Linked DNA regions of Planctellipticum variicoloris. Each later gene encodes a partner of the first gene's protein in a complex. Links are inferred from orthologs where the notes say so. Each region holds a gene or a part of one and is shown on either strand. Other genes may lie near its edges.

What was found.
Region 2: the proteins of fliG (region 1) and fliM are in contact, whole or in part, in a crystal structure (PDB 4QRM), measured with the Thermotoga maritima proteins. The link is inferred for Planctellipticum variicoloris from one-to-one orthologs. Residues at the interface, in WP_004082903.1 of Thermotoga maritima: Phe122, Ser125, Glu126, His127, Pro128, Gln129, Thr130, Val133, Glu157, Arg161, Leu164, Leu165, Arg167, Ser169, Glu171, Val172, Glu175, Ile176, Asn179, Lys182; in WP_004081085.1 of Thermotoga maritima: Tyr124, Leu127, Asp128, Ile130, Met131, Gly132, Gly133, Pro134, Glu136, Pro139, Arg141, Thr144, Glu145, Ile146, Glu147, Ser149, Ile150, Lys153.

What each region holds. Positions count from the first base shown.
Region 1 is NZ_CP130886.1:6,141,593-6,148,081, forward strand. Bases 1,760-4,639 are described here. They hold fliG (flagellar motor switch protein FliG), read left to right. Parts: upstream 1,760-2,643; coding sequence 2,644-3,636; downstream 3,637-4,639. Other genes in these bases: SH412_RS23990 (hypothetical protein), read left to right, coding at 1,760-2,625; SH412_RS24000 (FliH/SctL family protein), read left to right, coding at 3,712-4,407; SH412_RS24005 (FliI/YscN family ATPase), read left to right, coding at 4,438-4,639. Also shown: flagellar basal body rod protein FlgC, read left to right, coding at 15-425; SH412_RS23985 (flagellar hook-basal body complex protein FliE), read left to right, coding at 638-940; more of SH412_RS23990, read left to right, coding at 1,000-1,759; more of SH412_RS24005, read left to right, coding at 4,640-5,781; SH412_RS24010 (hypothetical protein), read left to right, coding at 6,023-6,475; SH412_RS24015 (hypothetical protein), read left to right, coding at 6,472-6,489. UniProt on the Bacillus subtilis protein: One of the proteins that forms a switch complex that is proposed to be located at the base of the basal body.
Region 2 is NZ_CP130886.1:5,223,064-5,229,657, reverse strand. Bases 2,061-5,045 are described here. They hold fliM (flagellar motor switch protein FliM), read left to right. Parts: upstream 2,061-3,017; coding sequence 3,018-4,073; downstream 4,074-5,045. Other genes in these bases: SH412_RS20325 (TfoX/Sxy family protein), read right to left, coding at 4,123-4,473; SH412_RS20335 (glutamate-5-semialdehyde dehydrogenase), read left to right, coding at 2,061-2,981. Also shown: hisI (phosphoribosyl-AMP cyclohydrolase), read right to left, coding at 1-14; SH412_RS20340 (hypothetical protein), read left to right, coding at 377-1,324; more of SH412_RS20335, read left to right, coding at 1,722-2,060; SH412_RS20320 (HprK-related kinase A), read left to right, coding at 5,410-6,390; SH412_RS20315 (nucleotidyltransferase domain-containing protein), read left to right, coding at 6,394-6,594. UniProt on the Bacillus subtilis protein: One of the proteins that forms a switch complex that is proposed to be located at the base of the basal body.

The DNA.
Region 1 (6,489 bases):
TTCGGGAGGACACGATGTTTCGAACGCTCAACATCAGCGCCAGCGGCATGGTGGCGCAGCGCCTGCGGATCGACACGATCGCGGGGAACATCGCGAACGTGAATACGACGCAGAACGAGAACGGAGAATCGAAGCCGTTTCAGCGACGGATGGCGATCATGGAGACGGAAGGCTCGGCCCGGTACGCGACCGGCGGAGTCGGCGTGCAGGCGAAGGTGGAAATCGACGAAACGTCTCCCGCGCGGATTCAGCACCAGCCGGGTCACCCGCACGCGGACGCCGAGGGAAACGTGCATTATCCGAACGTCGACGTGGTCACGGAGTTCGTCAACGCCATCGAGGCGAGCCGGGCCTACGAGGCCAACATCGCGGCGATGGATATCACGAAGCAGATGTTTCAAGGGACGTTCAAGATTCTGGGTTGATGAATGGTCAGCGGCCGGTTTCGGGGTGCTCAGGGTAAGCGAATAGGGAGCAGGGAATAGCGAGTAGCCTGAAAAGAGCAATATCGACGCGACTTCTTCTGGCTACTCCCTATTCGCTATTCCCTATTCGCTCTCCCACAGCACCCGCGACGGGGCTGTGAGAGAGTGGTCGTCGTCGTTCCGGGAACTTCGATGAGAGTTGAGGACGGATCATGATTTCGCCGCTGTCGCTGACGTCCGGAGTCCCGGGGCTGCAGATGCCCCAGGGGCTGCCGTCGGCGGGGACGCCGCCGTCCGCAAGTTTCCAGGAGACGCTGCTGCAGTCCTGGCAGCAGATGCAGGGCGTGCAGGGCGACGCTCAGCAGGCGATCCAGGCGGCTCTGAGCAGCGACGATCCGGCTCTGGTGGAAACGTTCACGGCGGTGCGGGAATCGGATCTCGCGCTGCGGCTGATGATCCAGATCCGAAACAAGCTGCTCGACGCCTACCAGGAAATCCAGAATCTGCGCATGTAATTCGCCGTGCTAGAAGTCCCGCTGACTGCGACCCCGGCCTTTGAGAATCGATATCGCCCATGGACGTGCTGAACCGCATCGCCCGCCAGTTTCAGGAGCTGTTTTCCCGCATGACGCCGAGTCAGCGCGGGACGCTCATCGTCGTGCCCCTGCTGGTGGTCGCGGCGTTCGCCATGCTGCTGTGGTCTCAGCCGGGGGCTTCGTACACGGCGCTGTCGTGGGGCAAGGTCTTCTCGACCGACGAGCTGATGAAGACGGAGCAGGCCCTGATCGAAGCCAATCTGACGGGCTTCCGGCGGGAAGGTCAGCGGATCATGGTTCCGGCCGGCGAAGCCGACCGCTACAACGCGGCGCTGCTCGAGTTCGACGCCATGCCGGCGGACATGGGGGCGGAACTGCTGAGAAAGTTCGAGAACCTCGGACCGTTCAGCACCGACCGTCAGCGTCAGGATATGAAGGAAGCGCTGCTGCTGCAGGAACTGCAGCGGATGATCATGGCCGTCCCCGATATCGAACACGCGCGGGTCGGAATCGCCAATTCGGGCCGCCCGAACAGTTGGAGCCGGAAGAACCACGTCACGGCGAACGTAACGGTCCGACCGCGCGCCGGTCGGGAGCTGTCACAGCGGCTGGTGACGTCGCTGCGGGCGGCGGTGTCGAGCATGGTCCCCGACCTGAAGCCGTCGGACGTGACGATTTTCGACGTCGTCAACGCCGTCAGCTATACGGGCGAATCCACCGACGATCCATTCAACAGCGGCCCGGTCAATCGGATCCGCGAACTGACCCGCCAGTACGAGCAGCAGATTCAGAAAGATCTGTCGTACATCCCGGGCGTCGGAGTGACGGTTCATGTCGATGTCGACAATCTGAAATCGTCGGTCACCCGCAGTCAGGTCGTGGATCCGAAGAAGTCCGCGGACGTCTATTCGAGCGAGTTCAGCACCACCGACAACGTCCAGCAGCGCCCGCCGAAGGGCGAAGCCGGTCTCCGGGCGAATCAGCCGGGGGCGCTGGCGGCAGCGGCCGCGCCGGAGCGAACCCGGCAGTTGAACGAATCGGGAACGAACGCCATTCGCGGCGTCTCGTTCGAGGTCACCGAGAAGGCGCTGATTGCGGCCATGCCGAAGGCGGTTCAGGTCAGCGTGAAGATTCCGCGGGACTACTACCGGGAGATCGCCGATCAGCGGACCGCGGCGGGGGAAAAAGATCCCGCCCGGACCGACGCGATGCAGATCGAACAGGATGTGCTGGCGAACGTCCAGAAATCGGTGGCGCGGCTGATCCCCACGGGATCGCCGGTCGACGCGATTACGGTGACTTCGTTCGAGCGCGTTGAGGCCAATGCGGCGGATACGCCGATCGTCTGGAGCATCCGGATCACCGAACTGGTCCGGCAGTGGGGCGGCCCGGCAGGAATGGTGCTGCTGGCGCTGGCCGCCCTGGTGATCCTGCGGCGGCAAATGAAGTCGCTCCCTGCGGAAGCGTCGTCGATGGCCAGCGCCGCCGGTCTGTCGGCGGGCCAGACGATTCCGGGAATGCCCGGCGCGGTGACGGCCCCGGCGACCATGGAGGAAATCGTCCTGAAGGACATGCCCAAGCGCGAGCTGATTCAGAATCTGGCGCGGGACAACCCCGAGATGACGGCGAACGTGATCGGGAAATGGCTGCAGGCCGCCAAGTAGGCGACGGAAAGACCGACGATGGATGGAGTCCGCAAAGCCGCCGTGTTTCTGTTGAGCCTGGAAAAACCAGTCGCCGCGGAGGTGCTCAGTCAGCTCCCGCGCGACCAGGTCGAGCGCGTCATGCTGGAGATCGCGAAAATGGACGACGTGTCCCGCGATCAGCTCGAAGGGGTCCTGGACGAGTTCCGGGATACGATGCTCGAACAGGTTCCGATGGAGCGCGGCGGGCTCGACCTCGCCAACGAACTGCTGGAGCAGTCGCTGGGAAAGGAAGGAGCCGGGGCGATCCTCGAGAACGTCCGGCAGTCGATCAATTCGGTCCCCTTTTCGTTTCTGCAGAAAGCCGGCGCGGAAAACCTGCTGACCTTCATCTCCGAAGAGCACCCGCAGACCATCGCGCTGATCTTGTCGCACATGCCCGCGGCGATGTCCGCCGAAGTGCTGGCGGGTCTGCCGTCGAACAAACAGCTCGAAGTCGTCCGCCGGGTGGCGACGATGGAGCAGACCAGCCCCGAGGTCGTCAGCGACATCGAAAAGACGCTGCGGACGCGGATGATGTCGCTGTTCAATCAGAACACCGAGAAGGCGGGCGGAGTTGCCGCGGTGGCGCAGATTCTGAACGTCACCGACCGGATGACCAACAAGGGGATCCTCGAGTCGCTGGACCAGGAGGATCACGATCTCGCCGACGAGATCCGCCGGCTCATGTTCGTCTTCGACGACCTGCTGAAGCTGGACGACAAGGCGATTCAGAGCCTGCTCAAGGAAGTCGACAACAGCCAGTGGTCGGTGGCACTCAAAGGGGCGTCCGAAGAGATCAAAGTTCGCATCATGTCGAATCTGTCGCAGCGGGCGGCGGAGATGCTCAAGGAAGAAATGGAGTATCTGGGACCGGTCCGGCTCAGCGACGTCGAAGCGATGCAGTCGCAGATCGTCGACACCGTCCGCCGACTGGAAGAGACCGGACAGATCGTCGTCGCCGGCGGCGGCAGCGAACAGCTCGTCACGTGATCCGCAGGCCCGCGGTGCACCTGACCGGCGGCGGCAGAAAATGAGGTTGGTATGGCGGACGGAATCCCGAGAGTGATGAAGGCCAACGCCGTCCGCGAGCTGGGCGGGCGCGTGGCGTTCAATTTCGACGACTTTCGGAAACAGGGCGAAGAGTACATGGCGCAGATGAGCGCCGAAGCCGCGGCGCTGCTGGCGGGCGCCCGCAAAGAAATTGAGGCCCTGCGCGATCAGGCCCGTAAGGAAGGTCGCGATGCAGGTCGCGCCGAAGGACTGCAGGCCGCGCATCTGACCATCGAGCAGCAGATCGCCCAGAGAGCCGAGCAACTCGCGACTCAGAGGCTCAAAACGGCGCTGCCGGCCCTGCAGCAGGCCGCCGCCGCCCTGCGTGCCGAACGGGATGACTGGCTGGTCCGCTGGGAATCGACTGCCGTCGAGCTGTCGGTCGCCGTCGCCGAGAAACTGGTCCGGGGCCTGCTGAACGTCGAGCCCGACCGAGTGCGGTCCATGTTCCGCGAAGTCCTGCAACTCGCCGCCGGACAGAGCCAGGTGGCGATTCACCTGGCCCCCTCCGACGTCGAGCAACTGGGCGCCGACGCCGCCGAGGTCGTTCGTTCGACGAGCGGCTGCGCCGAAGCCCGGTTGATCGCGGACCCGCAGTTGAGTCCCGGCGACTGCCGCATCGTCACCCAGCACGGCGAAATCGATGCACGGATCGAGACGATGCTGGAGCGGATCACCGCCGAGCTGCTCGGACAGCCGCCCGCGGCGTAGTCGTTGTTTCAGGACAGGTGACCGACCGATATGAACGCCCTCGTCGAACATGTGCGCCAGATGCTGCCGGTCAAGCTGACCGGTCGGGTCACCCGACTGGTGGGACTGACCGCCGCCGTCAGCGGCTTCCCGGCGCCCCAGGGGGCGACGGTGGAGCTGGAGCGGGAACATGGCAGTCCGATCGACGCCGAAGTCGTCGGATTCTCCGGGGAAGAGACGTTGCTGCTCCCCTACGGCGATCTCCAGGGGATCCGGCGCGGGACGCGCGTGCGACTTGTGCAGTCCGTTCCGATCGCCCACGTCGGCGAGGCGCTGCTGGGACGCGTGATCAACTCGCGGGGATCGCTGATCGACAATCGCGGACCCGTCATCCTGCCGCACCGGGTCGGATTGCAGCGCAAGCCCATCCCGCCGCTCGACCGGCCGCGGATCGATACGCCGCTGGGGACCGGAGTCCGGGCGATCGACGGCCTCCTGACCTGCGGCCTGGGGCAGCGGCTGGGAATCTTCGCGGGGAGCGGCGTCGGCAAGAGCACCCTCCTGGGCCAGCTTGCACGGGGCAGCACGGCGGACGTGAACGTCGTCGTCCTGATCGGCGAACGGGGTCGCGAAGTCCGCGAGTTCCTGGAGAAAGACCTGGGGCCGGAGGGGCTGGCGCGGAGCGTGATTATCGTGGCGACCGGCGACGAGCCGGCCCTGCTCCGATTGCGCTCGGCGTACCTGGGGACGGCGATCGCCGAGTTCTTTCGCGATCGCGGCAAGAATGTCCTGCTGATGATGGACAGCGTAACGCGCTTCGCCCTGGCGCAGCGGGAGATTGGCCTGGCCGCCGGCGAACCCCCCGCGACGCGCGGATATCCCCCCAGCGTCTTCGCACTCCTGCCGCGTCTGCTCGAACGGAGCGGTCGGACGAACAGCGGCAGCATTACCGGGTTCTACACGGTGCTGGTCGAAGGCGACGACACGAACGAACCGATCGCCGATACGGTCCGCGGAATTCTGGACGGTCACATCGTGCTGTCGCGAAAGCTGGCGCATCAGGCGCACTATCCGGCGATCGACGTGCTGCAGAGCATTTCCCGGCTGATGTCGGATCTGGTGACGCCCGAGCACCGCCACTCGTCGAATGCGCTGAAGCAGTTGCTGGCGGCCTATCATCAGTCCGAAGATCTGATCTCGATCGGCGCCTACCAGTCGGGGACCAATCCGACCGTCGACGCCGCCATCCAGCTCCGCCCCGCCCTGCTGCAGTATCTCCAGCAGGAGGTCCACGAGCGGAACACGCTGGCGGAATCGGCCGATCTGCTGCAGAAGCTTTCCCGGCTGCGCGACGCGATGAATCGACGCACGATCGACAAACCGGTCGGGGCGTGAATGGACTGAAATCCGAATCACCGGCCACGAATGCGAGCCGCGCCTCCAGTCCTCTCTCCCGACGTCTGCGTTGGGAGAGGGATAGGCTGAGGGCTGTCTTTTCTCCGTAGACGACACTCCGACATCTTCGAAGACCCTCACCCTGGCCCTCTCCCACGGAAGACAGCGGGAGAGGGGACAGGACGAAAAGACGCACTGTTCCAGAATCGACGATGGTGATTTAGCAGGGAACGGATCTGCCGTGTCAAAGTTTCGCTTTCGCCTGGAGTCGTTGCAGAAGTTCCGCGAGAACCAGCGGGACCTCTGCCGGCAGGCGCTCGCCCAGGCGCTGGCCGCGGAGGCGGCTCTGGCGGAGCAGCACGCGGACGTGGAACGCGAACGGGAGGCGACCCTGGCCGAACTGCGGGCGTTCAACGACGAAGACAAACTTTCCATCGATCGAGCTGCCGCCCGCCGGTACCACGCGGGCCAGCTCGCCTATCGCCTGCGACAGCTTGAACTGCAGCGGCAGCAGGCGGCCCTGGTCGTGACGCAGTGCCGGCAATTGCTGGTTCAGGCCGACCAGGGGGTCAAGGTGCTCGAGAAACTGTCGGAGAAGCAGCAGGCGGAGTTCGAGGCCGAAGTCGAACGTCACGCGGCGCGTGAGCGGGAAGATAACTGGCAGGCCGCGCGTCTGCGGGAGAGCTGGACATGATTCGGACGCTGATG
Region 2 (6,594 bases), 920 kb from region 1 along the record:
GGTCCGTCAGCCACGCGTCCGTCCGGTCTTTAAGCCATTGGTGGGGGAGTTCTGGTTTCCGGTTCCCGGACACGTCAACGATGCCAATGGCTCGCGGCCGGGCCGGAAAAGCCCTCAGAATACCGTGCCCCGGCTGCGCTCGCCAACCGACGCGTACCAACGGCACCTGTTTGAGGCGGCTTTCCGTCAAAGCGTCCGGTTCGTCTCGAAAATCTTGCCCGACGCGCAGGCGCTGCGTACAAACTCGTACAGCCGGACTTCACAAAATGAGCTAACCTGCACTTGTGGCTCAGGTTCGTGCGAGGTAGCCTGGAAGATATCAACGAACGCCTGCGCGTGAGAGGGCTCTCCGCGGACCAGGGACAGGGACGCTATCATGAGGTTGTGGCGACTGCTGGCTGTGATAATCGCGGGAATTCTCGCGGGCTCTGCGTCTGAAACGCTTGCCGGTGACGAACTTGGTTCGTGGGAAGACATTCGAGTCTCTCCCGTCGAAGTTCGCGTCTATCCGATTCTGGACCTGGTAACGGCCCCCGGCACCCACCAGCGGGTGGTGATCGCGGACGGCGGATCGTCAGGGCGGGTTGCGATGGCTCGTCCGGATGCCAGTCCGGTTCTGGAGGATCTCCGCAAGTCCACGGATCGTCGCTACTGGTCCGAGCATGGCGGTCCGGGAGTCGTGCAGTTTCATGAAGACACCTTTTCTTTGATCGTAACGACGTCTTCTGACGGCCATGCCGCAGTTGCCGGCAGCCTCGCGGCTCAACGCCAGCGGCGTCCGCCGAGCGTGCGGGTCTCTGTCCGTCGGTTTGGAGGCTTAGGAAGTACGCTACCCGAGGCCCTGAAGCTGCTGCTGGACCCGACGGGGAGCGGTCGGCTGCTGCCGGAGCAGGTTGAGCGGCTCCAGAGTTTGCTCCGCGATCAAACCTTCGCCATTGAAGAAACGGCGCCGCCGATGGTTCTGGTGGACCGCAGCGCCGGGGAAGTTCATTGGGAGCGGACAACGGCTCATCCGATGTCGGTCGGGGTCGCGGTGGGTGTTTCCCCGGATCGTCGGCAACTCACCGTTCCGGTGGAAGTTGGCGGAAATGCCCAGCGGATGGCCAGCCAGCTCCCGCAACCGGAGTGGGTCAACGCTCCGCTGGCTGACGGGGGAGCGTGGCTGCTGGACCTGAACCGGCCGGGTCGCGAACCGCGACTCCCGATGTTAGTCCTTGTTCAGACACAGGTTGTGGCGGATCAGCAGAGCCTGGCGCAGTCGCTCAACACGACGATCATTCCTCCCCCGCCTCCCGCCGATGCCTTTCCCGGCGCTGACGAATAGTGCTTTGTCACAACCAGGATTTCGGGAAGAGGGACTCGCGAACAGGGAGTCGAGAATCGCCAGTATGTGCCGAGCAGCGATTTTCTCTGCGCCATTCCCGATTCGCTCAGTTGATGACCCTGATCTTCCGGTGTGACAGAGCGCCAGGCGTCGGATTGCCGCCCGGCGCTGCATTCCGTCGAAAATCCATCGCCGCCGAACGGGATCTCCACGCAGAATCCCATTTCCAAGTCGGCAGCGGGGCCGCCCCCGGCGGCCGGTCTGGGTTGACACAAGTTGTGAATTGGTCGATATTTCGCGGGGTTTGGCCCCTGCGAAACATTGCGCTGTGGGTGAACCTGTAAAGGGCGGTTGGGCTCTGCTCGAGCACCCTCCCCGCAATGGTGAAGTAGCTACGATGTCCGACTGGCAGCAGTACGCCCGTACCCTGGGCGACAAGGCACGATGCGCAGCGCGAGTCCTCGCGACCGTAACCGGTGCGCAGAAGCGGGTATGGCTGGAGCATGCGGCCGACCAGCTCGTTGTTCGCGCCGGCGAGATTGTGGCGGAGAACTCCAAGGATCTAGCGCGCGCTCCCGAGTACGGCTTGTCGTCGGCCGCCGTTGACCGATTGACACTGAGTCGACCGCGCGTGGAAGGGATGGCTGCCGCGCTCCGCGAAGTTCTGCTCCTGCCGGATCCCGTCGGACAGGTGCTCGATGGCGAGATTCGCCCGAACGGACTGTCGGTCTCTCGCATCCGTGTCCCGCTGGGGGTGGTGTTCTTCATTTACGAGAGCCGGCCCAACGTCACTGTTGATGCCGCGGCGTTGTGCGTGAAGAGCGGCAATGCCGTCATCCTGCGCGGAGGCAAAGAAGCCCTGCACAGCAATCTGGCGCTGTACCGCGTGTTGAGCGACTCGCTTGCAGCGGTCGGACTGCCGGCTGACGCCGTGCAACTCGTCAATACGGCCGATCGCGAAGTTGTCGGCGAACTGCTGAAATTGAGCGACAAAATCGACGTGACGATTCCCCGCGGCGGCAAGTCGCTGATTGAACGCGTCGCCGCGGAAGCCCGGATGCCGGTGATTAAACACTTCGACGGCGTGTGCCACGTTTACGTCGACGCATCCGCCGATGTCGAGATGGCCGTCGGAATTCTCCGCAATTCCAAGTGCCAGCGTCCCGGCGTCTGCAACGCCGCGGAGTGCGTCCTGGTGCACCGCGAGATCGCGGATCGCTTCTGGGCCGTTGCCGGGCCGATGTTGAAGGGAGAGAACGTCGAAGTCCGCGGTTGCCCGGAAACCGTCCGTCGGTTTCCGTCGGCTCGAGCGGCGACCGAGGCCGACTATCGGACCGAGTACCTGGATCTGGTTCTCTCTGCCAAGGTTGTGGACAGTCTTGAGGCCGCAATGCAGCACATTGAGGAATATGGCTCGCATCATACCGAGTCGATCGTCACCAATTCTCAGTCGGCGACAGAGCGCTTCCTTGCGGCGGTCGATTCTGCGGCAGTCATCGTCAACGCAAGCACACGGTTCAATGACGGAGGCGAATTGGGTCTCGGGGCGGAGATCGGGATCAGTACGGATAAGTTTCACGCCCGCGGACCGTGCGGTCTGCGGGAGCTGACGAGCTATAAATGGATCGTACGCGGCAGCGGTCAGGTGCGGGAATAGCGACCGCAGTCAATCGCGTGACAGGAGACCCCAGGGATGGGCGACGTCCTGAGTCAGTCCGAAGTCGAGTCGCTGCTGGCAGCGCTTGATCCTCATACCTCGCAGGGACCCTCTGCGAAGCCGCAGCGTCGCGTCGATTCCAATATCCAGCTCAGCCTTTACGATTTCAAACGTCCGGAACGTGTCAGCAAGGAGCAGATGCGGGCCTTTCAGGCCCTGCACGAAGGATTCAGTCGCGAGTTCGGCGCGGCTCTCAGCGGCATGCTGCGCGCCATCGTCGAAGTCAAACTGATCAGCGTCGACCAGCTCACGTACAGCGAGTTCGTGTTCAGCCTGGAAAACCCGACCTGCTTCAATCTGCTGCAGGCGGACGAACTCGACGGCCATCTGATCCTCGATCTCAACCCCTCGATCATTTTTCCGATCATCGACCGGTTGCTGGGGGGCGGAAAGCAGTCCGCCAGTTACGACTTTCCAAACCGACCGCTGACGGAAATCGAGCTGCAGCTCGTTTCGCGGATCACCACGCTCGCCATTCAGGGACTGGAGAACGCCTGGGCGAACGTGGCGAAATTGAAGCTCCGCGTCAGCCAGGTCGAAAGTAATCCGCAGCTCGTGCAGATCGTTCCGCCGAACGAAGTCGTCGTCCTCGTCAGCTTTGAAATCAGCATGGGCGAGTCTCGCGGGATCATGAATCTCTGCATTCCGTTCAATACGATCGAGCCTCTGTCGGGCAAGCTGTCGACCGATTCCTGGTCGGCCTATACCCGTAAGCAGCTCGACCCTCGCCAGAAACTGAATCTCGAAACCGGCCTGGCCCGCGCCGCCGTGCGGCTCGTCATCCACCTCGCGGGAACAAAGATCTCGACGGGAGAACTTGCAGGTCTGGAAATCGGCGACGTCATCATGACGGAGACCGGCGCGAATTCGGCCGCGCAGATTCTCGTCGAAGGGACGCCGATGTTTGAGGCGTTTCCCGGCGTGCTCAAAGGCCACAAGGCGGTCCGGGTCGGTCAGCAGCTCATGAAGCCCCGCGAACTGATCGAGCGGCAGCTTGGAGTGGCGGCGCCCGTGACGCCGCCAAAGAAGTAGCCAATTTGAAAGCAGCGAGGGGCAGTCCTGTCGGCCGCTTTTCGAGGGGTCAGTCGATCGGCGGCTGCGTTCGCTTCGGAGGAAGCGTCCGGACGAGCCGGATGGCCTTTTCGACCCACTCGGCGAGTTCTTCGTCGTTGTCGAGAGCGCCGATCTCGATCATGACCCAGCCTTTCATGGGGCGTCCCGTGATATCGAAAGGCTTGATCCCCGCGACCTTTAAGGCGTCCTCGGCCTGGTGGACCCCCAGGCGGACAACCAGATACTCCTTCCAGACGCCGACGCCGACGTGGCCGTTCAAGAGGAAGGCTGCGCCGCCGAACATGGATTTCTCGACAATCCCCCGGCGGGGGGCGACGAGCGTTCGAACTCGTGCGGCGAGGGCCACGTTGTAGGCCATTTGACTTCCTTCAACAGAATGGCGGGCTGGCAGCAACTTGATTCTAGCGGGTTGAACCCTCCACGCGAACCGGATCGAGGCGATTTGTTCACGGCCCTCGGGTTCGTCGGAAATGTTTTTGGGAAAAGGAGTTGTAGGCTCTTCGGGGTCTGCCTTGCCGCGACGATTTTCATCTGAACCGGGTCGAAGGCCGGGGCCGTTGCGGCGGTCTTCCGAGGGAGATTGAGAATCTTGGGTGAACTGGTGGAAACCCCGGTGCCGATTCTTGTTGCGTCCGGTCTCCTCGGGGGCTAGACTTGACGCGCTGGATGGGATATCCGGGTGAAATCGATACCGATTCGTCGGGGCGATCCTTCATCGAAGGCGGGCGGTCATCAGTCGCTGGACTCCGTTCGCATACGAAAAGGTGCTTGTAATGGAATCTGAGAAAATTCTGGCTGCTGAACCTGCCGCGAGTCCGAGTCCGGCTCCCGTGGACGGTGCTCGGCGGACGTCGCGTCGGCAGGAAATCCGAGCAGCGCTGCTGGCGGTGCCCGCGGTACTGACGCTGACCCGCACCGCAAGTGCTACTGATGACCCGAGCTGTGGCACTGGCTCTGTCTGTTCGGCGTAGCGACAGAGTGACTTTCGGCACGCCAATTGAATTGGTTGCCTCTAAATGAGTTTGCGGTCCCTTGATGGAGATGAGTTGCTCTGGCATACGTGGGGCGACTCATCCTCTTGGGTGGTTTATCACGTGCCGTCTCAACAGACTCACGTCATGGATGAGTTGTCGGCATTCGTTCTCCGTTCAATTGTGGATGGAAGCACGTCTGCCGAGCAGATCGCTGGGCAAATTGTTGGAGAATTCGGTCTGACGGCTTGCGACGCACGCGCCGCCGTTGGTTATCTTACCAACGTCGTGGTCAGGTTTTCCGAAGCCGGACTCATTTCGGGATGGTCCGCGTGATTGTCAGAGACTTGACGTCAGCGGAACTGACGGACCGTCTCGGAACAACGGGACTGGCAATCAGAACTGGGCCCTTCGTTTCTCGCATTCGAAGTGATATTCCCCATGTTGCCCGCGGAATTGCTGACCTGTACAGCGACTTTCCGGTCATCGATTCGCTGTTCACCGACTTCGAGTTGAACGTCGTCGGACCGCGCGGAATTCGTTCTTGGGTCGCTCCTCGCGCTTACGTGTTGCTCCGCGGTCAAGTACGCCCGGTTCTACCCGCATTTGAACCATACAAAGCCTCAGTCTTTCTCGAATGGGGACTGAATCATGCAATTTACTCTCAGGTCAATTCCTATTTGATCTTGCACGCCGCAGTGCTTGAGCGGGCTGGCAGAGCAGTCGTGCTCCTCGGAGTGTCCGGCTCCGGAAAGAGTACTCTGTGCGCCGCGCTTGCCGTTTCAGGATGGCGACTGCTGACCGATGAATTGGCGCTGATCGACCTGAAGTCGACGTCGATCATTCCCATCGCTCGGCCGATTAGCCTGAAGAACGAGTCGATCGACGTGATTCGCCAAATGTCAGCGAATTCGGAATTCGGTCCCCGCGTCGTGACCCGACGAAAGGGACTGGTTTGTTGCATGCGGCCTCCCTCCACCAGCGTCATTCAAATGGACCAATCAGCGGATCCGGCCCTGCTCGTCTTTATCAGGCACGATTCGAATGTCGACCTTGCGATCAAGGAGGTATCGCGAGCGGCAGCGTTCCCGGATCTCGTCAAGAGCTCGTTCAATTATGAGAAGCTCGGGGCGAAGGGATTTCGAACTCTCTGCCGAGTGATGGATCGGGTCGAGTGTCGTCAACTAGTCTACGGTGACCTTCCCGCAGCGATTAAGTATTTTGAAGAGTCGATTGACCTCCTTCGTCCGGCCGGACACGATTTTGTGTGCAGGACCTCTCTGCCGCATTACAGATCAACTTGAAAAATGACGGTCACCGCGGTCAACAAGTCGATGGACGAAACGGTCGCTGCAACGCTCGCTTGGTCCGGCGGGCCATCGCCCGAGCTGGGCTGCGATCTGATTCTCCGTATGCTCCATCACCCGGAGTGCCTCCAGACTCTCTCGATCGAAGAATGGGGGCGACTAATCCCGATCGCAAAGGTTCTCGGACTTTGGCCCCGAATC